3 regions of the Buttiauxella noackiae genome follow, and region 3 is predicted to be linked to each of the others. Evidence: predicted binding sites of a transcription regulator. Region 3 holds the regulator's gene; each other region holds the start of a gene.
What was found. The regulator Fur, encoded in region 3, represses iron uptake genes when iron is present. The targets are predictions, from matches to a motif close to ATAATAATGAGAACNACTATCAA.
Positions count from the first base shown of each region.

Region 1: a site for Fur is predicted at 3,844-3,866, ahead of fepB (Fe2+-enterobactin ABC transporter substrate-binding protein). Genes of this name have one in related genera too.
Region 2: a site for Fur is predicted at 1,713-1,735, ahead of IX31_RS05250 (siderophore-interacting protein). Genes of this name have one in related genera too.

Region 1 covers NZ_JPRU01000001.1:1,735,800-1,743,822, reverse strand. Annotated here, with positions in the region: gene fepG (iron-enterobactin ABC transporter permease) at 1-324, opposite strand, end outside; gene fepD (Fe(3+)-siderophore ABC transporter permease) at 321-1,310, opposite strand; gene entS (enterobactin transporter EntS) at 1,452-2,684, shown strand; gene fepB (Fe2+-enterobactin ABC transporter substrate-binding protein) at 2,737-3,681, opposite strand; gene entC (isochorismate synthase EntC) at 3,897-5,078, shown strand; gene IX31_RS07950 ((2,3-dihydroxybenzoyl)adenylate synthase) at 5,079-6,695, shown strand; gene IX31_RS07945 (isochorismatase) at 6,710-7,570, shown strand; gene dhbA (2,3-dihydro-2,3-dihydroxybenzoate dehydrogenase) at 7,573-8,023, shown strand, end outside.
Region 2 covers NZ_JPRU01000001.1:1,142,455-1,150,477, reverse strand. Annotated here, with positions in the region: gene iutA (ferric aerobactin receptor IutA) at 1-1,612, opposite strand, end outside; gene IX31_RS05250 (siderophore-interacting protein) at 1,807-2,700, shown strand; gene IX31_RS05245 (TetR/AcrR family transcriptional regulator) at 2,736-3,368, opposite strand; gene bhsA (multiple stress resistance protein BhsA) at 3,617-3,874, shown strand; gene ldtC (L,D-transpeptidase LdtC) at 3,970-4,911, opposite strand; gene mfd (transcription-repair coupling factor) at 5,119-8,023, opposite strand, start outside.
Region 3 covers NZ_JPRU01000001.1:1,560,938-1,568,960, reverse strand. Annotated here, with positions in the region: gene nagE (N-acetylglucosamine-specific PTS transporter subunit IIBC) at 1-370, shown strand, start outside; gene glnS (glutamine--tRNA ligase) at 550-2,217, shown strand; gene chiP (chitoporin ChiP) at 2,690-4,087, shown strand; gene chiQ (ChiQ/YbfN family lipoprotein) at 4,135-4,467, shown strand; gene fur (ferric iron uptake transcriptional regulator) at 4,559-5,011, opposite strand; gene fldA (flavodoxin FldA) at 5,294-5,824, opposite strand; gene ybfE (LexA regulated protein) at 5,974-6,255, opposite strand; gene ybfF (esterase) at 6,391-7,167, opposite strand; gene seqA (replication initiation negative regulator SeqA) at 7,352-7,903, shown strand; gene pgm (phosphoglucomutase (alpha-D-glucose-1,6-bisphosphate-dependent)) at 7,929-8,023, shown strand, end outside.

The sequences.
Region 1 (8,023 bases), 170 kb from region 3:
CATAGCCACCAATACGCCACTCCACGCACCGGTGTTAAACCCCATCACATCCGGGCTGCCGAGCGGATTGCGCATCAGCGACTGGAAGATGGCACCACTCACGCCCAAAGCCGCGCCAATCAGTAGTGCCATGACAACGCGTGGCAAGCGCCATTCGACCACCACCAGTGAGATATTACGCGGTGCGGAACCAAGTAGCGCGTCAACCACCTGGCTTACCGAAAGCGGTAATACGCCACTTCCCAGGCTCCATATCCCCAGAGTGATACTGAGTAGCAATAAAATCAGGCTGATGGTGACCAGGCGAGGAGAAAGGCGGTTCATAATCCTGCTCCTTTGCGGCTGCGGCGCACTAAGTAGATAAGCATCGGTGCGCCAATAAACGCGCTCACCACTGAAACGCGTAGCTCGCCAGGAACCAGCATGCGGCCAATAATATCGGCAAACAGCAATAGAGTTGGAGTGGCAATGAGAGTCACGGGGAGCGACCAACGGTGATCGGCTCCCACCAGCCAACGTGCCAGATGCGGCATCATCAACCCAATAAAAGCGATAGGGCCAACGGCGGCTGTAGCACTCCCGCATAGTAGCGTTATAGCGACCAGACCCAGCAACTGAGTACGTGCCACTTTGCTGCCGAGTGCGGTTGCGGTGTCAGTACCCATGCTCAGGCTATTAAGAGAGCGGCTGATAAACAGGGAAATCGCACAGCCTGCAAGCACCGGCAGCACAATCACTTTCAAGGTTGATAGTGTACGGATATCAAGCGTTCCGGCCTGCCAGAAACGCAACTGGTCATAAACTACCGGGTTGAGTAGCGCGATGCCGTTGCTTAAACCCTCGAGCACCGCGCCGAGCGCGACGCCCGCAAGTGTTAACCGCACCGGGCTGAGCTGCCCACCGCCCTGGCTTCCGGTAAATGCCACCAGAAGGGCTGCGAACAGTGCGCCTGAAAAGGCAAGCCCAAGGAGTGCCAGAGGAGAGGTAAGACTCCAGACCGCAGCGCCTAATACAATGGCAAAACTGGCTCCGGCATTAACCCCAAGTAGGCCTGGGTCCGCGAGGGGATTTCGAGTCAACGTTTGCATCAATGCGCCGGCAAGGCCCAGCGCGCCACCCGCAAGAATACCGGCTAGTGTGCGGGGGAGGCGGGCGTCGAGCACGATAGTGCAATCTGCACTTTGGCATTGACCGCTGAGTGCATTGATAACGACTTCAGCGGGGAGGGATTTGGCACCTAATAACAAACTGAGTATTGCCATTAAAACGAGTAAAAACAATAAACTCAGCAGGATGAACCAGCGTGACATACGTTGTATATCCTTCACTTCGTAGCCCTACAAAAATCGCGTAAAATTAAATGATAGTTATTATCATTATCACTCTTATTTGTTTATGTTAGCATGAGCCGCCTCGCACCCGGAAAGAAAAATTCGCTTTAAGGCCATGTAATGAACCGCAATTCTTTGCTGCTTAATCTCAGTTTACTCAAGACCCATCCCGCTTTTCGTGCCGTCTTCCTTGCCCGTTTTATCTCCATTGTGTCGTTGGGGTTGTTGGGTGTCGCGGTGCCGGTACAAATCCAGATGCTGACAGGCTCCTCCTTGCAAGTGGGGCTCGCGGTGACGCTGACCGGTTCGGCGATGTTTATCGGCCTGATGATGGGGGGCGTGCTGGCAGATCGCCACGAGCGTCGCCGCCTGATTTTGCTGGCTCGTTCTACCTGTGGCGTGGGCTTTATTGGCCTGACGATTAACGCCGCGTTACCCGAACCGTCGCTTGCGGCAATTTATCTGCTTGGCGTGTGGGATGGGTTCTTTGGCGCACTAGGCGTAACTGCACTTTTAGCCGCAACACCTGCGCTGGTGGGGCGTGAAAATCTGATGCAGGCCAGTGCGATTACCATGCTCACCGTGCGCCTGGGTTCGGTGATTTCACCGATGATTGGCGGGCTGCTGCTGGCATCAGGCGGCGTGGTCTGGAATTATGCGCTGGCGTCCGTCGGCACCTTTATCACTTTGCTGCCGCTGCTGAGTTTACCGAAACTGGCACCACCTGCTCAGGCGCGCGAAAATCCGTTGTTGTCGCTGTGGAATGGCTTACGTTTTCTGGTCGGTCACCCGGTTATTGGCGGCATTGCGTTAGTTGGCGCGTTGTTGACTATGGCGAGCGCGGTGCGGGTGTTGTATCCGGCGCTGGCGGGTCACTGGCAAATGAGTGCCGCGCAAATCGGCCTGATGTACGCCGCCGTTCCGTTGGGGGCCGCGATTGGTGCGTTGACCAGTGGGCGTATTGCCCATCACGCGAGTCCGGGCATGATCATGCTCATGACGGGGATAGTGTCGTTTATCTCGATTGGCGTTTTCAGCCTGATGCCGGTTTGGGGGCTTGGTCTGGCTTGCCTGGCACTGTTTGGCTATCTCAGTGCGATTAGCTCTTTGTTGCAATACACGCTAATTCAGACACTTACACCGGACGGTATGTTAGGGCGCATCAATGGTTTATGGACGGCGCAGAACGTGACGGGTGATGCGATAGGTGCTGCGATTTTAGGTGGCATGACGGTGGTGATGACGCCCGTTGCGGCGGCGAGTTCAGGTGGTTTTGCATTGACACTATGCGGCGTTGTGCTGGCGATTGTGTTGGTGCAGCTTCGTCGTTACCAACAAACCGCCCCGGCGTAAATTGCGGTAGTGTCGGATGTTGCATGCGCGACTCCGACACTAAATGAATCAATCACTTGCTGGCAAACAACTGACTCATCCGCTCCAGAATCTGCGTGGCACTGTAATAATCCAGACGGAAAGTCTCGGTTCCCAGCGCGTAAACGTGTTTTTCCTGCACGGCTGGCAGATGCGAAAGAAGCGGATTATTTGCCAGTGCAGTGGCGTCTTTGTCATCGCTTGCGAACAGGAACAGACTCTCGCCATTCAGACCTGTAGCAAGGTTTTCACCGCCAAGCTGCACGATGTCGTGACGTTTACCCATGCTCTGGCTGGTATGAATAGCCGCGGGAATTGGCGATAAGGTAAAACCAAGTTGCACAAGTAATTTTCCCTGTGCCGAATCTAACGTCCAAATATTCGCTGAACGGGATGCTGGCGTGTAAACCATCGCTGTGACCGGTTGCGGCGGCAACTTCATGTGCATTCTGGCTTCACTTAGCTGCTTATCAAAGCTTGAAATTCTTTCGGCAGCTTGTTTTTCGTGACCGGTAATTTCGCCGAGTTGAGTGAGCAATTGCTGCCAACTTTTATCGTCGTAATTGATAACCAGCGTCGGTGCAATTGCCGAGAGCTGCTCATAAAGGGCGAGGGCAGAATCACCACCGGTGGCACTAATCAAAATCAAATCAGGCATTTGTGCGGCGACGGCTTCCGCACTGGCTTCGCCAATATATAAACGCTGAACGTTACGTTCTTTCGCAACATCTCCCCACTGGCGTAGAAAACCTTGCGAGTCAGCCATGCGGTTGCCAGGCGTCGTAGCGCCGCTTGCCACTACCGGGGCATCAATTGCCAATAGTGAACCGGTGAGTGTCACGCTGGTTGAGACAATTCGCTGCGGTGCCTGCTCAAAGGTATGGGGACCGTGGCTGTCGGTGATAGTGCGCGGCCACTCTGAAGCGTGGGCAAAGCTGCTCAGGCATAAAACGATAACTGCGGAGAATCTGATTTTCACTCAATAACTTCCTGTTGAAATTTAACTATTACGGTGGATGGCGCAGGCGATTATCCACCCTACAAAACGGTTTTGCGTTGGCCGAATAAGCGTTAGCGCCGTCCGACTAGACTGAGCAGCTATTGACACTGCTGTCTTTTCTCTTTAGGTTACGACCCAGAAAAGCAAATGATAATCATTATTAATATCTTTTGTCATGTTTTTACGGAGGACGGATGGAAACGTTACTGGTGCCGCAGCCACAAGAAAAACAGCTAACACCTTGTGCGAATAGTTTTTTCTTTATGTCGCCTTATCGCAGTTTTTCGACCAGCGGCTGCTTTACGCGGCTGGACTGCGCGGCGCTTGATGGTGCAAACCCCCACGGGAATCTGCAAAAACAGCTGCGTGAAGCATTTGAAAACGCCAAAAAGCACGGCATCGAGAAACCTGTTGTCGTCGGCGCAATTCCATTCGATCCGAGCCAACCTTCAGCGTTGTTTATCCCGCAAAGCTGGCAGACGTTTTCTCGCGCCGAGCGTCAGACTGATGCCAGCCAAAGCAGAACAGCAAAACCGCTAAACATTGCCGCTCGTAAAGCCATTCCTGAACAAGACAAATTTATGGAGATGGTGGCTCACGCCGCGGTCAGGACATCGCAGCCGGATATCGACAAAGTGGTGCTTTCGCGCCTGATTGATATTAAAACGGACGCGCCCGTCGATCTCGACGTGCTACTCAATCGCCTGATTAGCCAGAATCCAACCAGTTACAACTTCCATGTGCCGTTACCGGATGGCAGCTCGCTGGTGGGCGCCAGCCCGGAATTGCTGCTACGCAAATCGGGCAAGAATTTCAGCTCCTTGCCGCTGGCAGGTTCGGCGCGTCGCGATAAAGAAAATATTCCGCGCGACAGCGAAATTGGTGCGCAACTGCTGCGCTCAAGCAAAGACCGCCATGAACACGGTCTGGTGACCCAGGCAATGCGCGATGTTTTACAGCCGTATAGCCAACATTTAACGCTTTCCGATACGCCGGAATTGATCACCACACCGACCTTATGGCACCTGGCGACACCAATTTATGGTCAGGTTGAAGGCCATCAACACAACGCACTTTCGCTGGCCTGCTTGCTGCACCCAACGCCTGCGCTGAGTGGTTTCCCACACGATGTGGCACAAAAATTAATTGCCGAACTGGAGCCGTTTGACCGCGAACTGTTTGGCGGCATCGTCGGCTGGTGTGACGCAGACGGTAACGGTGAGTGGGTGGTGACGATTCGCTGTGCCCGGGTAGGCGGCAATCAAGTGCGTCTATTCGCAGGCGCGGGCATTGTCCCTGCTTCCTCTCCTGAATCGGAATGGCGCGAAACCGGCGTCAAACTTTCCACCATGCTCAACGTATTTGGACTGAAATAAATGGCGATTCAATTCACGCGCTGGCCGGATGAACTGGCCGCTCGCTACCGCGAAAAAGGTTACTGGGCGGATCTGCCGCTGACCGACATCCTCACCCGTCAGGCAAAAAATGATGCGATTGCGCTGATTGATGGCGAGCGCCATTACAGCTATCGCGAACTCGAACTGGCCGCTACGCGGCTGGCCTGCGCGTTACAGCGCCGTGGCCTGAGCGGTGGTGAAACCGCGTTGGTCCAGCTTGGTAACGTGGCGGAACTTTACATCACGCTGTTTGCACTGCTGAAAATTGGCGTTGCGCCGGTTAACGCGCTCTTCAGCCACCAACGTACTGAAATGGAAGCGTACGCGAAGCAAATCGAACCGGCGGTACTGATTGCCGACCGCAAACATAATTTGTTCGCTCACGACGATTTCCTGGATGCGCTCTGCCAACAGAACCCGTCGCTACGCATGGCGGTTTTGCTCAACGAAAACGATCGCGAGCGTTCGCTGAGCGCGTTCATCAACGAGCAGGAAGAGAACTTTGTCGCCACGCCGAGCGCGCCCGATGAAGTGGCCTTTTTCCAGCTTTCCGGCGGCAGCACTGGCACGCCGAAACTGATCCCACGTACCCATAACGATTACTACTACAGCATTCGTCGCAGCGTAGAAATTTGCCGTTTTGATGCGAATACACGCTTTCTGTGCGCGATCCCTGCGGCGCACAACTACGCGCTGAGTTCACCTGGTTCGCTCGGCGTATTTTACGGTGGCGGGCGCGTGGTACTGGCAAACGACCCGAGTGCTACGCTCTGCTTCCCGCTGATTGAACGCCACCAGATTAACGTCACCGCGCTGGTGCCGCCTGCCGTCAGCCTGTGGTTACAGGCAATTGGTGAGTGGGGCAGCAATAAATCCCTTGAGTCGCTGACGCTGTTGCAGGTGGGCGGCGCACGGTTGAGCGAAGCGCTGGCCGCTCGTATTCCGGCAGAAATTGGCTGCCAGCTACAGCAAGTTTTCGGCATGGCTGAGGGGCTGGTGAACTACACCCGCCTTGACGACGACAACGAACACATCTTCAAAACCCAGGGCAAACCGATGTGCCCGGACGACGAAGTGTGGGTGGCTGATGCCAACGGCAACCCATTACCGCACGGCGAAGTGGGCCGTCTGATGACGCGCGGACCGTACACCTTCCGTGGCTATTACCGCAGCCCGGAACACAACGCCAGCGCCTTTGATGCCAACGGTTTTTACTGCTCCGGCGATCTCATTTCGATTGCCGAAGACGGTTACATCACCGTTCAAGGACGCGAGAAAGATCAGATCAACCGCGGCGGGGAGAAGATCGCCGCAGAAGAGATCGAAAACCTGCTGCTGCGCCATGAAGAGATTGTTCATGCCGCCTTAGTTTCGATGGAAGACAGTCTGCTGGGCGAGAAAAGCTGCGCGTTTATCGTAGGTCAACGCCCGTTCCGCGCGGTGGAAATTCGCCGTTACTTGCGTGAACTCGGCATTGCCGACTTCAAACTGCCGGATCGCATTGAAATCGTTGAAAACCTGCCGCTGACTGCGGTGGGCAAAGTGGACAAAAAACGTTTGCGCCAGTTGATTGCTGATAAGCAACTGGCTTCCTGATAGACGGAGAATTTATGGCTATTCCAAAACTGAACGCATACAGCTTACCGACGGCTTCTGACATCCCGGAAAACAAAGTGAATTGGGCGTTTGAGCCTGAGCGTGCGGCGCTGCTGATTCATGATATGCAGGAATATTTCATTGATTTCTGGGGCGATAATTGCCCGATGATCCAGCAGGTTATCGCGAATATCGCCGCGCTGCGTGATTACTGCAAACGCCACAATATTCCGGTTTATTACACAGCGCAGCCCAACGCCCAGAGCGACGAAGACCGTGCGCTGCTCAACGACATGTGGGGGCCGGGATTAAACAAACACCCTGAGCGCCAGAAAGTGGTCGCTGAGTTGGCTCCAGATGAAAACGACACGGTGCTGACTAAATGGCGCTACAGCGCCTTTATCCGCTCGCCGCTGGAACAGTCCTTGAAAGAAACGGGTCGTAACCAGCTGATTATCTGCGGTGTGTACGCGCATATTGGCTGCATGACGACGGCAACCGATGCGTTTATGCGTGATATCAAACCGTTTATGGTCGCCGACGCGCTGGCAGATTTCAGCCGTGAAGAGCACATGATGGCGCTGAAATACACCGCCGGGCGTTCCGGGCGTGTGGTCATGACTCGCGATTTGCTGCCGGAAGCAGCCCCGCAAAACAAACAGCAATTGCGTGAAATCGTCCTGCCACTGCTTGATGAATCTGACATTCCTGAAGATGACGAAAACCTGATTGATTACGGCCTGGATTCGGTGCGCATGATGGCGCTTGCGGCGCGCTGGCGCAAAATCCACGCCGATATCGACTTTGTGATGCTGGCGAAAAAACCGACTATTGACGCCTGGTGGGTGCTGCTGTCGCGAGAAGTGCAGGCATGAACATCGACTTTAGCGGCAAGCAAGTTTGGGTGACGGGGGCAGGCAAAGGCATCGGCTATCACACTGCGTGTGCGTTTAGCGAAGCCGGTGCTACGGTTATCGGTTTTGATCTGGCGTTCCCGTTGGATGTTTATCCGTTCGCCACCCAAGTGTTAAACGTGGCGGATGCCGACCAGGTTGGCAGCGTGACTCAGCGAATACTCAGCGACGAACGGCATCTTGATGTGCTGGTGAATGCGGCGGGAATTTTGCGCATGGGCGCGACGGATGCCCTGGCGCTGCAAGACTGGCAGGACACCTTTGCGGTCAACGTCGGCGGCGCGTTCAATCTCTTCCGCGCCGTGATGCCGCGCATGCGTGAACAGCGCAGCGGAGCGATAGTGACCGTTGCATCCGATGCTGCGCACACGCCACGCACCGGTATGTCGGCCTATGGCGCGTCGAAAGCAGCAC
Region 2 (8,023 bases), 420 kb from region 3:
ACTCATAAGAATCGACCTTGATCCCCTGAAGTTTTGACTGCCCAACGTTCACGCTATTTACCAGTTGGTAATGACCATTCACCAGACGGTAAGTGCCATTGCCGTAGTATTTGCCTGGATCTGGCAGCTCCACGCCTTGCGAGAAGTTAAACCACGCTTGTTGGCGTTCAGTGATGTGCATCAACAGACCAGCATTGAATAACGCATTGTCGTAATCAGTGCTGCCACCAGGGATTGCGTCCGCAGACTGAGCGATGCCGTTTGCGATACCTTGTTGCTGAGTAAAGCCAATAAAGTCATCGACTTTATTCTCAGTCCACTGATAGCGCACGCCGCCACTAACGGTAAACAGGTCGTTGATGTCATAGCTGGTTTGCAGGAACGGTGCGAGGTTCGTGATGGTGTATCCCGGATAGCGCCCGGTGGTGTAAATACTCTGGTTATTCAGGCCACCTGAAGCGTTCGCTTTCGCCAGATCAAAGAACATTTGGTTGGAGGTAAAGCTCTCGTGATCGGCATCAACTCCATAGGTAATCTGCCAGCCATCTAGTGGTTGGCTGGTGAGAGCCAGTTTCGCACCGTACTGATCGGTATCCTGCTGGGAGGCTGAGAAACTGGTTACGGCTCCACGCGTGAGCGTCGGGAATGGATAGAAAGTCAGTGACTCATCACGGTAGTAAATTTGCCCAACAACTTCCTGGCCGAGGAAGTCGCTGTTGGAATATTGCAGGCTAATCAGATGGCGTTCGGTACCAGGAATGCGGTCAGAATTAAGCTTGTCACTGACAAACGCGTTGCCGTTACCGGTCACTGCTGAGAAATTTTCACCCAGATTCAGCCCGTAATCATCGTCTCCCTGGCTCTTGTAGTATTGCGTCACCACCTGCAATTGCTGGGTTTCATCAATGTTTATTGTGCCGGTACCCATCACATCCAGACGGTCGGAATACTGTAAACCGGTTTGCGTGTTATCGAGCAAAGTCTGGTCGCCATTGCCATCAAACCAGCCACCAAATTTCTGATAAGCCACCGATAAACGGCCGGAGGCATTATCGTTACCGCCAGATATGGCGCTGGCGACACGTTCATCATGATCTTTACTGCTGTTAAAACCAGACTTAATCCCGGTTTCAAATTCGACCTGAGTGTCAGGCTGCCCCTTTTTCGTCACGATGTTAATCAAGCCACCAGTGCTACCACCGCCGTACAGCGAAGTTGCACCAGAAATAACTTCGATATGTTCGATGTTAAAAGGGTCGATAGAGTCGAGCTGGCGGCTATCGGTACGGGAAGAGTTCAGACGAACGCCATCCACTAAAACCACGATAGAACGTCCACGCATATTCATGCCGTAGTTGGTACGACTTTGGCTGCTGACATCCAGACCGGGAATTAACTGTGCAAGTGCGTCTTTCAGCTCCTTACCTCCCTGAATCTGTTGCTCAAGCTCGGTGCCTTCAATAACCCAGGTGGTCTGCGCCATTTCAGCCACCGTACGGTGCATACGGTTGGCAGAAACCAGAATATTTTCTTCGGAAGTTTGCTGCGCGAAAGCCGGAGCCATCATCGCCAGAAGCAGCGGGTTAAGCACCCAGCGTGCGTTTTTATGCATCATCATCATTCCTTGGATGGGAAAATATTAACATTTGAAAATGTTTTGAAATAAGAACGAGCTGAATTTTGCCGATAACGTTTCTCATTATCAATCTCAATTGATAGTATTTCTCAAATTAATCTTATGAATAATCATATGATTTCTGTGGGTTACTTTTTCGGGCTTAGGCAAGACAAGGCAAAGGAGTTGAAATGGCAGAGGTACAAAGCTACAGATTGTTTAATGTGCGGCTAATGCATAAATCACACGTTTCACCTTCGCTGTTGAGTCTGGTATTTGGCGGTCCGGATGTGGCAAACATGAAATGTGATTCGCCCGATCAGCGAATCAAAATGTTGTTCCCGTCGGAAGATGGCTCAATTCCTAACTTGCCAGACCACGGGCAGTGGTATTCGTTGCTGCAAGAATTACCTAAAGAAAAGCGGCCAGTTGTGCGTACCTATACCTTGCGCCGCGTTGACCGCGAGCGTCAGGAAGTGACGGTTGAATTCGTGAGCCACGGCACGGAAGGGCCAGCCTCCGCATGGGCGATTAGCTCGCAACCTGGTGACAAAATACAAATTGTTGCACCGAATGCTGAGTATCCGGCAGACAGCGGCGGTTATGAATGGACGCCACCTGCGGGTTTGCGCCAGGGGTTAATTGTTGCGGATGAAACGGCACTGCCTGCGGCGCGAGGCATACTTGAACTTCTGTCGAAACAGCAACATCCGCCAGAAATTCAGGCGTTTTTTGAAGTCCCGGAGCAGGGGGACTGCGTGGATTTAAGTGAATTTGGTTTTGCGAAAATTCATTGGTTGCCGCGAAAGGCTGTCAATGCAAGGCATGGGGAGTGCTTGCTCAAGGCGGTGAGTCAATGTGCCCAGCTTCCTGAAACTGCTGGAATTACAGAAACAGTTAATGAAGAGTCTGAAGGTGAACTGTTGTGGGATAAAGCCACTACAGCCAGTAACGCCTTTTACGGCTGGGTTGCGGCGGAATCATCCGTTGTGAAAATGCTGCGCCGTTATTTAATCGGAGAATGCGGTGTGAGCCATGACGCTATCAACTTTATGGCCTACTGGAGCAAAGGGCGAGAGCGTTAAGGCAAACGAAAAGGGCGGCAAATGCCGCCCGATATTCAGACTTTCTTCAGCTCTGGTAATAGCCGCATCGTGGTGCTGACTATCTGCATCAGCTCTGCGTAGCTGGCGTTTTCACGGGCGCTGACCGACATCCCCTGAATGATACAGCACAGGTACTTCGCCAGTTTGTGAACACAACTGCTGGCCGGAATCTCACCTTTCTGCTGGCGTTTTTCCAGGAAATGCACCAGCGTCTTTTCCTGCATTGCATGACGGGCTTTGATGACCGTAGCAATATCTTCCGAAGATGCCGCCAGTACTGACGATGTACAGATGATAAAGCAGCCCGCCGGCGTGTCTTTATCGGTGAAAAGCTTCGCGACGATAGAGAGATAATCTTCTAAAGCCTCTTCAAGTGAGCGCTCCTCACAGAACAAACAGGCTTCGTGTTTTTGTGCAAAGCGCGCGATGTAGCGATCTAACACCGCTTTGAATAGCCCCTCTTTATTGGTGAATTCGGCATAAAGCGTCGGGGCTTTTGCGCCAGTTGCTTCAACCAAATGTGCCATAGAGGTGGCTTCATAGCCGTGTTGCCAGAACAAAGCCATGGCCTTGTCGAGTGCTGCTTCCCTGTCAAACACCTTCGGTCGGCCACGGCTTTTTTTGATGCAACTGGTGTCAGTAGACATAGAAAACCGTTTAACCTTTTGTTGTTTAATGAACGATCATTATAAAAATAATAACACGCGTAAGCCATAGGTTGATTATTAAAAATAATTTAATCCTATGCTTATGAAAAATAGTGTGTTTATAAAATAATTAACGAGCGTTATAAAAATAGTTTGACGTGTGATGCAGATCACATCTATGATTTAGTTATCGATCGTTAAGTAAAGAACTTAACGGCCTAATAAATCATCTGCTCAAGGTAAATAACATGAAAAACGTAAAAACTCTTATCGCTGCTGCTGTTCTGAGTTCACTCTCTTTCGCAAGCTTTGCCGCTGTTGAAGTGCAGGCAACGCCAACCGGTCAACAAAAAGTCGGTACTATCACCGCGACTGCGGGTACAAACCTGGGTTCGCTTGAAGACCAACTGGCTGAGAAAGCCGATCAAATGGGTGCCAGCTCATTCCGTATCACTTCTGTAACTGGCCCGAACACTCTGCACGGTACAGCAGTAATTTATAAATAAGCGTTAACCCTCATTGCGCTGATTTATAAAACTTGCCACGAAAAAGGCCTCGTTGAAAAACGAGGCCTTTTTCATTTCTCAAGCACTCTGAGAACTTAGATTTCGTTGGTTGCTACAGTATGCGCGTTCACATCAATTGGCATACCCGAACGATGTTTCATTGCTTCTTCCATTACGGTTGCATCGGTTTCCGGCGCGGCCTGGAACTGTTTCATCTGCTCTGTGAGCACAATCGGCAGCACTTTAGGATCGTCATTAATGTCTTTAGACAATGGCTGATGCACTTCAACTAAGCGCGTGCCGTCTGGCTCCACCGAAGTTTTAATCGCGGTATTGATAATGCGAACGGGCGTTCCGACAGGCATATCTTTGTACAGCGCTTTAATATCGTCATCACGCAGACGAATACAACCCGAGCTGACACGCATGCCAATGCCGAAATCTGCGTTAGTCCCGTGCAGCAGATAAACCCCGCCAAAGGCTGCGAGACGAATCGCATGGTGGCCCATTGGGTTCTCTGGTCCGGCAGGAACAACAGCTGGAAGCTTTATGCCATTTGCCAGGTAACGAGCGCGAATATTTGCAGTCGGGGTCCAGGTTGGATTGGCCCGTTTATCTGAAACACTGGTCACCATCGTTGGTGTTACCGTATCACCGCCAAGTTGACCGATACCAATCGGATAAACCGTTACGCTGTTCTTTCCTTTGGGATAATAGTAAACGCGCAGCTCGGCAAGATTGAGAACCAGCCCTTCACGTGGTGCATCCGGCAGTAGCATTTGGCGCGGGATGGTTAAAACACTTCCCGCACGGGGAACATAGGGATCGACACCGGGGTTGGCCTGCAATAACGCAAGGAAACCGACGTTGTATTTTTTTGCGATAGCCTCAAGTGAACCACCGTCATCTTTTACCTCATGGAAAAAATTCTGGCCGATAAGACGGCTGCCTTCTGCTGGTAGAGGATAAGAGTTGGCATTCGCGTTAAAAGCGGCGAGTGCTGCACTAACCAGCATAATCGACGCCAGCCAACGCATAGCGCGTGCCTTGCGAGATGATAAAACGCTCAAAGAGGTAATCACGATAAGCCCTATAAATATTATGGTTAATGTTATAAAAAAGTTAATCGATGATTATGGCAGGGGGAGATGTCGGGAAATCCTGGCGGATTGAAAGAATGTGTAAATGTTACAATGAAATGGAGTAGGGCGGGTAAGCGCAAACGCTACCCGCCACCATGGGCACTACGCTACAGCGTTCTGCGCCAGCTGATGCATAAAGTTACGTACCCATTCCATACGCGCTTTACGATCTGCGAGGTCTTCAATAAATTTGAGTCGCGTTGGCCCATCCAGACGGTAATGTTGCGGCTGTTTTTGCAGCAAACCAATCAACCAGACTGGGTTAACGTGGTTTTTTTCCGCAAACTCAATCACACCACCTTTGTCATGACCTTCAATCTTACGTACGCCGAGTTTTTGCGCCTGCTGGCGTAATGCTGCGATATCCAGCAGATTACGAGCGGCGTCCGGCAACAGGCCAAAGCGGTCAATCAATTCTACTTTTAATTCATCAAGCTCATGTGCCGTTTTGGCACTGGCAATGCGCTTATAGAACGACAGACGAGTATTGACGTCCGGGATGAAATCATCCGGCAACAACGCGGGCATACGCAGTTCAACTTCGGTTTGGCTACTGGTCAAATCCTCAAGCGACGGCTCGCGGCCCTCTTTGAGCGCATCGACGGCGTTTTCCAGCATCTCCATGTACAGCGAGAAGCCGATAGTTTCCATCGAACCACTTTGGCCTTCGCCAAGTAATTCACCCGCGCCGCGAATTTCAAGATCGTGAGTCGCCAGCGCAAAGCCAGCCCCCAGGTCTTCTAGCGACGCGATAGCTTCCAGGCGTTTCTGCGCGTCGGTAGTCATCGCTTTCGGATGTGGTGTCAGAAGCCATGCATAAGCCTGGTGATGCGAACGCCCGACGCGGCCACGCAACTGGTGTAACTGTGCCAGGCCGAAATGATCTGCACGTTCAATAATGATGGTATTGGCAGTCGGAATATCGATACCAGTTTCGATAATCGTGGTGCACACCAGAACGTTAAAACGCTGGTGGTGGAAGTCGTTCATCACTCGTTCCAGCTCACGCTCACGCATTTGACCGTGGCCGATAGTAATACGTGCCTCCGGTACAAGCTCGGCGAGGCGATCTGCTGCTTTCTGGATGTTTTCTACATCGTTATAGAGATAGTAGACCTGACCACCACGCAGCACTTCACGCAAAATCGCTTCGCGAACCACCAGGCTGTCGTACTCGCGAACGAAGGTTTTAACTGCCAGTCGGCGCGCCGGAGGCGTTGCGATAATCGACAAATCGCGCATTCCGCTCATAGCCATATTCAGCGTACGTGGAATTGGTGTGGCAGTTAACGTCAGGATATCGACATCGGCACGCATGGCTTTAATGCGCTCTTTATGACGCACACCAAAGCGGTGTTCTTCATCGACAATCAGCAGGCCGAGATCTTTCATCTTCACGTCATTTTGCAATAGCTTATGCGTACCGATCAGAATATCGACTTTCCCTTCTCGCGCTTCTTCGAGAATTTGCGCCTGTTCTTTAGCGGTACGAAAACGTGACAGCATTTCGATGCGCACTGGCCAGTTGGCGAAACGGTCGCGGAAGTTGTCCAAGTGCTGCTGCGCAAGCAGGGTAGTTGGCACCAATACCGCAACTTGTTTGTTATTTTCAACGGCAAGGAATGCGGCGCGCATGGCGACTTCGGTTTTACCAAAGCCCACGTCGCCACATACCAGGCGGTCCATGGCGAGCGGTTGGCACATATCGCTTAGTACTGCGTTGATGGCCTGAGCCTGATCGGGCGTGGTTTCAAACGGGAAGCCATCGCAGAACATTTGATACTGTTCGCGATCGTGCTTAAAGGCAAAGCCCTCTTTGGCAGCACGTTGCGCGTAAATATCCAGCAGTTCAGCAGCAACATCGCGCACTTTTTCTGCCGCTTTCTGGCGCGCGCGGGACCACGCATCGCTACCGAGTTTATGCAGCGGCGCATTTTCTTCGGCACCGCCTGCATAGCGGCTAATCAAATGGAGCGACGAAACAGGCACGTAGAGTTTAGCGTCGCCCGCGTAGGTCAACATCAGATATTCAGCTGTTATGCCACCGGCTTCAAGGGTGGTTAACCCCGCATATCGCCCAACGCCATGTTCAAGATGCACCACCGGTTGCCCGGTATGCAGCTCGGCGAGGTTGCGGATCAGCGTATCCGGGTTAATGGTGCGACGGTTATCCTGACGACGGCGGCTAACGCGCTCGCCCAGCAGGTCGCTTTCGCAAATTAATGCCCGGTTACGCAGAGTGTCGATAAAGCCGTGTTCGCTTGACCCCAACATCAGGTATCGGCCTTTATCCACAGCCTCATCAAGACGATAGATGCGCTTTGGTGCCACTTTAATGCGTGACAATAGCTCGCTCAACGCTTCACGGCGGCCTTCACTTTCTACGGAAAACACTACCGGCCCGGCAAAAGACTCAAGGAATTTACGTAAGTTATCGAGCGGGGCTTTTTGCTGCGCCTGAACTGAAAGATCGGGTAATACGCGATAACCCAGATTGGTGAACGCGGCTTTATCGGCCAGAGATTCGGTTTTTAGCTGGATTCGCGGCCAGGCTTTTAGCTCGCTGAAGAGTTCGTCCACGCGTAGCCACAGATTTTCCGGTGGCAGCAGTGGACGCATTGGGTCAACACCACGGTTTTCGAAACGAGCGAACGTATCCTGCCAGAAGCGCTCGGCGCTGGTTTCGATATCGCCGGTATTAATCAGCAAGGTATTTTTCGGGAAATAGCTAAACAGCGGCGGTAATGGCTCGCTAAAGAACAGCGGCTGCCAGTATTCAATCCCTGCCGGAAGCGTGCCTTTGCTGACTTGCTGATAGATATGCTCAGGTTCACGCTTCACGTCAAACTTGTCACGCCACTTGCTACGGAACAGTTCAATAGCCGTTTTATCGGTCGGGAATTCATGAGCAGGCAGTAAGTTGATGGCATCAACTTCCTGAAGTGTGCGCTGTGTATCGACATCAAACACGCGCAGGCTGTCGATTTCATCATCGAAAAAGTCGATG
Region 3 (8,023 bases):
TGGTGTTGCTGTTAAGCCAACTGGAAAAACAGTTGTCGCGCCAGCTGCCGGTACTATCGTAAAAATCTTTAATACCAACCATGCGTTCTGTCTGGAAACCGAGAAAGGTGCTGAGATCGTTGTCCATATGGGCATTGATACTGTTGCATTGAACGGCCAGGGCTTTACTCGTCTGGTAGAAGAGGGTGCTGAAGTGGTCGCAGGCCAGCCGATTCTGGAAATGGATCTTGATTTCCTGAATGCGAACGCCCGCTCCATGATTAGTCCAGTAGTTTGTAGCAACATCGACGACTACAGCGGTCTGGTACTCCAGGCGCAAGGTTCTGTTGTTGCAGGGCAAACACCTCTGTACGAAATTAAAGGCAAATAATCGCTCCTGAGTCATAGATTGTGCCTTTAGCGGCTGGAGAGTTTTTTCTCCAGCCGCTTTTTTATACCCATCTGTCACTCCTCCCCGATATCCTTATTTATGCAACTAAAGGTTGTTTCCGACGCTTGCTTATAAGATCATGTGCGGATAACTAAAGTTTTTGCATAGAGGAACCCGCGATGAGTGAGGCAGAAGTCCGCCCAACTAACTTTATTCGCCAGATTATTGATGAAGATTTGGCCAATGGTAAGCACGACAGTATTTGCACCCGTTTTCCACCAGAGCCAAATGGTTATCTGCATATCGGTCATGCAAAATCCATCTGCCTGAACTTTGGTATCGCGCAAGATTATCAAGGGCAATGCAACCTGCGTTTCGATGACACCAATCCAGCAAAAGAAGACATCGAATTCGTAGATTCCATTAAGCACGACGTTGAATGGCTTGGTTTTCATTGGTCAGGCAACGTGCGTTACTCTTCCGACTATTTTGATCAGTTGTTTAACTATGCCGTTGAACTTATCAATAAAGGTCTGGCGTATGTTGATGAACTGACTCCAGAGCAGATCCGTGAATATCGCGGCTCATTGACCTCGCCTGGGAAAAACAGCCCATATCGCGACCGTACGGTTGAAGAGAACCTTGCGCTGTTCGAGAAGATGCGTAACGGCGAGTTTGCAGAAGGGACTGCGTGCCTGCGTGCGAAAATTGACATGGCATCACCGTTCATCGTAATGCGTGATCCGGTTATTTATCGTATTAAATTTGCCGAGCACCACCAGACCGGCAACAAGTGGTGCATCTACCCGATGTACGACTTCACCCACTGCATTTCCGATGCGTTAGAAGGCATTACGCACTCTCTGTGTACGCTGGAGTTCCAGGACAACCGTCGTCTGTACGATTGGGTGTTGGATAACATCACTATTCCTGCGCATCCGCGTCAGTACGAGTTTTCTCGCCTGAATCTTGAATACTCCATCATGTCTAAGCGCAAGCTGAACCTGCTGGTGACAGAGAAGGTTGTAGAAGGTTGGGATGACCCACGTATGCCGACTATTTCTGGTCTGCGTCGCCGTGGTTATACGGCCGCTTCAATTCGTGAGTTCTGTAAGCGTATTGGTGTGACTAAGCAAGACAATACCGTTGAAATGGCGTCTCTGGAATCTTGTATCCGTGATGACCTGAACGAGAACGCACCGCGCGCGATGGCTGTTCTCGATCCGGTGAAAGTGATCATCGAAAACTTCCCGCAAGGTGAAGTTGAAATGGTGACTATGCCTAATCATCCGAATAAGCCTGAAATGGGCAGCCGCCAGGTACCGTTTAGCCGTGAGATCTACATCGATCGTGCTGACTTCCGTGAAGAAGCCAACAAACAGTACAAGCGTCTGGTGCTGGGCAAAGAAGTGCGCCTGCGCAATGCATATGTGATTAAAGCCGATCGCGTTGAGAAAGATGAAGCAGGGAACATCACCGTGCTGCACTGCTCCTACGATCCGGACACATTAAGCAAAGACCCGGCTGATGGCCGCAAAGTGAAAGGCGTTATCCACTGGGTAAGCGCAGAGCATGCACTGCCGGTTGAAATTCGCCTTTACGACCGTCTGTTCAGCGTTGCCAACCCGGGCGCTGCGGAAGACTTCCTGGCGACGATTAACCCGGAATCTCTGGTGATCAAGCAAGGTTTCGTTGAGCCAAGTCTGCAAAATGCCGAAAAAGGCAAAGCGTACCAGTTCGAGCGCGAAGGTTATTTCTGCCTGGATAGCCGTTATGCAACTGCTGACAAACTGGTATTTAACCGTACCGTTGGCTTGCGTGATACCTGGGCGAAAATGGGCGAGTAGTTCCTTTTCCCTAAGTCAATATCTGACAAAAACGCCGCAAATTGCGGCGTTTTTTTTCGCTTTATAATCATTTGCTTAAAAATATCTTCACATTCGCGTTGCGAATTAATGTTATTTACACTTCTTACTGTCTACTTTTTATGGTCAACCTCGGAACATTAAAAACTCTTCTTTTTATAATGTGAGCGCTCTCATATAGAGCTTTGTATTTTATAAAACTTAATTATCAAGATAAAATCCTAGTGTCGTTGTTTGTTACAAATACTCATAAATTATGTGCTCTCTGTCATAATATCGGAATGAACTCTTACAAAGTCATTGATAATTCGCGTCGCGAAAAATAGTCTTAAGGGCAGCAGTAATGCGGGCAAATATTCATAACCGCTTTAGCCGTTAGGCATTTTTACTTTTTTTCGCCATAAGGCGTCTTTTAACGTCCGGCGATTATTGATACGTCAAAGAGGAATAATATATGCGTACGTTTAGTGGCAAACGTAGTGCACTGGCGCTTGCAATTGCAGGTGTCACGGCTCTTTCAGGACTGGTAGTCATCCCTCAGGCAAGTGCCGCAGGTTTTATTGATGACTCGACTCTGACCGGTGGTGTTTATTACTGGCAACGTGAGCGTGACCGTAAAGATGTTACGACTGACAAATATGAAACTAACCTTGCGCACTCTACCTGGAACGCCAACCTGGACTTCCAGTCTGGTTTCGCCGCTGACATGTTCGGTCTCGATATCGCGGCCTTTACTGCTATCGAAATGGCAGAAAACGGCGACAGCGGTCACCCGAACGAAATCGCATTTTCCTCTGTAAACAAAGCTTACGACGAAGATTATTCAGGTGATAAAAGCGGTATTAGCCTCTATAAAGCAGCAGCTAAATTTAAATACGGTCCAGTTTGGGCGCGTGGCGGTTACATTCAGCCAACCGGGCAAACCTTGCTCGCACCGCACTGGAGCTTCATGCCTGGTACTTATCAGGGTGCTGAAGCCGGTGCAAACTTTGACTACGGCGATTCTGGTGCGTTGAGCTTCTCCTACATGTGGACCAACGAGTACAAAGCTCCATGGCACCTGGAAATGGACAAGTTCTATCAGAACGACAAAAACACCAAAGTTGAATATTTACACTCTCTTGGCGCGAAGTATGACTTCAAAAATGATTTCATTCTCGAAGCGGCATTTGGGCAGGCTGAAGGCTACGTTGATCAGTACTTCACCAAAGCAAGCTACAAATTTGATATCGCCGGCAGCCCGTTAACAACCAGCTACCAGTTCTACGGCACGCGTGACAAAGTTTCTGATGGCAGCGTTAACGATCTGTACGACGGCACAGCATGGTTACAAGCTCTGACTCTCGGATACCGCGTGGGCCAGGTTGATTTGCGTCTTGAAGGAACTATTGTTAAAGCCGATGGCCAACAAGGTTACTTCCTGCAGCGTATGACCCCAACTTATGCATCTTCAAACGGTCGTCTTGATGTGTGGTGGGATAACCGCTCTGACTTCAACGCCAACGGTGAAAAAGCAGTATTTGCTGGCGCGATGTATGACCTGAGCAACTGGAATCTGGCAGGTTGGGCAGTGGGTGCTTCTTATGTGTACGCATGGGATGCAAAACCAAGCTCTAAACCAACCACTGACGGTTACTACGATGCTGATAATCGCCTGAAAGAATCTGCCTACAGCCTTGATGCATTGTATACCGTTCAGGATGGCCGTGCGAAAGGTACTCTGTTCAAACTGCACTTCACTCAGTATGACAACCATTCAGACATCCCAAGCTGGGGCGGTGGTTACGGCAACATCTTCCAGGATGAGCGCGACGTGAAATTCATCGTCATCGCACCGTTCACCATCTTCTGATTCGAATCCGGGCGTGAAAACGCCCGGTTTTTTTAAGGATATCAAGCATGAAAAAAATCATTCTGACTGTGGTGATGGCGTTAGGTTTGAGTGCATGTGCACAGCAACAACCTAAAACTGCTCCGGAAGATTCAAAGCTGAAACAAGCATATAGTGCCTGCATTAACACTGCAGAAGGTAACCCTGATAAAATCCAGGCCTGCCAAAGCGTGCTGAATGTACTGGGTCAGGAAAAAGAGCATCAAGAGTTTGCGAAGAAAGAAACCGTTCGCACACTGGATTACCAGAACTGCATTCAGGCAACACAAACGGGTAATGACCAGGCTGTTAAAGCTAAATGCGATAAAATCTGGCAGGAAATCCGCGCAAACAACAAATAGTTACCGTATTTGAGCAATAAAAAAACCGGTGAATTGTCTCACCGGTTTTTTTATAGGTGACATCCGGGTCAGGGATGTCAGGCTATGCAGATTACTTTTCGCTGATTTCGTGCGCGTTTTCGTCGGTACGGCAATCACCTTCAGCGCAATGACCGTACAGGTACAGGCTGTGGTTAGTCAGACGAATACCATGACGTGATGCGATTTCGCGCTGGCGGGCTTCGATTGAATCATCACTGAATTCAATAACTTTGCCGCAGTCCAGGCAAATCAGGTGGTCATGGTGATGCTGTTGCGTCAGTTCGAATACGGATTTGCCGCCTTCGAAGTTATGACGAGTCACAATGCCTGCATCATCAAACTGGTTTAATACACGATAAACTGTGGCGAGACCAATCTCTTCGCCCATATCAATCAGACGTTTATATAAGTCTTCCGCACTGACGTGATGGTTCACCGGCCCCTGCAACACTTCAAGGATTTTTAATCGCGGAAGCGTGACTTTCAGGCCGGCCTTCTTTAATGCGGTATTATTGTCAGTCATGCGGAAATTGTCCTGTTGCTTAACGATTCGCTCGGACTCAGGGTGAGCGTTAAGATGAATGCGTCTCATTATAGAACTGCCACTTCTAAATGGGAACCGCAAGTATTATGCATAATCAAGCTAAGAAATGGCGGTTGAGTCGCGATTTGATTGCCTTGTTAGCTATTTTGTCAGGAGTTCATTGTACAGGGACAAACTGGAAAGTTAAAAATTTGTAGCAATTATTTTAATCGGAAATAACTATCAATGCGGCGCAACCTAATAGTTGTGCCGCATCTGGAATCAGGCGTTGATGATATCAGCCAGGTTTAGTTCTTCAGAAACTTGTTTAACCCACTTCTGAACACGTTCAGCAGTAAGTTCAGGTTGACGGTCTTCGTCAATTGCCAGCCCAACAAAGTGGTCGTCGTCTGCAAGACCTTTAGACGCTTCGAAATGATAACCCGCCGTTGGCCAGTGACCGACGATAGCTGCACCACGCGGCTCAATGATGTCACGGATAGTACCTAATGCGTCACAGAAGTATTCTGCATAGTCTTCCTGGTCACCACAGCCGAACAGGGCAACCAGTTTGCCATTGAAATCAACTTCTTCCAGAGTTGGGAAGAAATCATCCCAGTCGCACTGCGCTTCGCCGTAGTACCACGTTGGAATGCCGAGAAGCAGAATGTCGAAGCCTTCCAGGTCTTCTTTGCTGCTCTTAGCAATGTCATGCACCTCAGCAACATCCTTACCGAGCTGTTTTTGAATCATTTTCGCGATATTTTCGGTGTTACCGGTGTCGCTGCCGAAAAAAATGCCTACGATTGCCATGAGTAAAATAACCTCTTGATACTTAATGGTATGGTGGCTGCTATTTAGCCACAGATAGGGCAATCATAGCAGAACACATCACAGTGCGGAAACTGCTATGACCCCGTAGTGCACAGTCTGCAAAATCTAACAGGGAAGCAGCATTAAAACTAACTGAGATGTTGCTTCAGTTGTTCGAGCAGCATCTCTTCAATCAATTCACTACGACTGATATTGCGCGCTTCAGCCAACTGATTGAGAGCATCTACCGCATCGTTATTGAGCTTTAGCTCCACTCGCTTCAGGCCGCGTACTTTATCGCGCTTGAGTTGGTTGCGTTTATTGATACGCAATTGCTCATCACGCGTTAGCGGATTGGTTTTTGGTCGCCCCGGGCGACGCTCGTCCGCGAACAGATCTAATGTAGTACGGTCCGTTTGTTCTTTTGCCATGATTAGACTACTGACAGGGAATTCAGGTGGCACGGAGCGGGGTGCTCTGGCGCATTTTAGCGCGCAATCATACATCAGCATGGCTTGCGCGCCAACGCGTTAGCCACATCTTGCGGCCAGTCGGTTTGTTTTTAATCAGTTTGTCGTTGTTGTGTCGATAAAACGATGGATTGCGCGCAAAACAGCATCAGGTTTTTCTGCGTGAACCCAGTGTCCGGCACCGGCAACCACATGAGCACGTGCCTGAGGAAACTGGGAAAGCAGTTGGCTACGATGTGATTCATCAACATAAGGAGATGCGCCGCCGCGAATAAATAGCGCCGGTTCGTTCCATGCGGGAATGTTTTCCCAGCCGACAATATGCTCATATTGCTCCCACAGCACCGGCACATTGAATTTCCATTCGCCATCGGCAAAGGATTTCAGTAAGAACTGAATGACACCTTCTTCATCAAGATGCTCGCGCATCACGGTCGCGGCCTGCTGGCGAGTTTTAACATCAGATGCGCTAACCGCATTAATCGCTGCGAAAATCTCATCATGGCGACGAACCTGATAATCCACTGGCGCGATATCAATCAGCACTAATTTATCAATACGTTCAGGGGCAATGGCAGTCAGTGCCATCGCCACTTTGCCGCCCATTGAATGGCCAATAATAATCGCTTTCTCAAAGCCAAATTCATCGAGCGTTTCGACCACATCCTGCGCCATTGCTGGGTAGTTCATCTCAGCGCTTCGTGGTGATAAACCGTGGTTGCGAAGATCGATTTGCAGCAACGTATGATCCTGCCCAAGGTCACGGGCCAGCACGCCCAGGTTATCAAGGCTACCAAAAAGACCGTGAATAAGGACGATGGGGGAATTACTAGTCGATTGTTGTGCAGTTTGCAGGCGAGCATTCAATTTCATGGCAAAGTTCTTTTTTTTTACTTCGTGTGGTTAGGGTATCATAACGGCATTCAGCCTTAGTGCCGCAAATTTCCAGTTTAGTCTGACTTTGTGGTGTGACAAAAGCCTGGCGCTACCCGAGGTTGGGATTTGTCCTTATAATCCCAATTACTTGCATTCAGAAAAGATATCGCACTGGATTAAGATGAAAACAATTGAAGTTGATGACGAGCTCTATCGCTATATTGCCAGCCACACGCAGCACATTGGTGAAAGCGCGTCCGATATTTTACGGCGCATGTTGAAATTTACCGCCGGCCAAACTCCAGCTACAACAGCAACTACCGGTCAGACGGCGGCAACGGCTGCTACACCTGCTCCGGAAGCCAAACCCGTAAATAAAGCACGCGATCGCGTTCGTGCGGTTCGTGAATTACTGCTGTCCGATGAATATGCGGAGCAAAAGAAAGCGGTTAACCGTTTTATGATGGTGCTTTCAACTCTTTATACACTTGATGCTCAAGCTTTTGGTGAAGCGACTGAATCGTTGCATGGTCGTACACGTGTCTATTTTGCAGGTAATGAACAGACGTTGCTGCAAAATGGAAACCAGACCAAGCCTAAGCATGTTCCAGGAACGCCATACTGGGTTATAACTAACACCAATACTGGTCGTAAATGCAGCATGATCGAACACATCATGCAATCAATGCAGTTCCCGGCGGAATTGATTGAAAAGGTTTGCGGCACAATTTAACACCTCGCGTCAGAAGGAAAGGCCAATGGCTAACCACCCTCGTGCAGGACAACCGGCACAACAGAGCGATTTGATTAACGTAGCCCAATTGACGGCCCAGTATTATGTACTGAAGCCTGA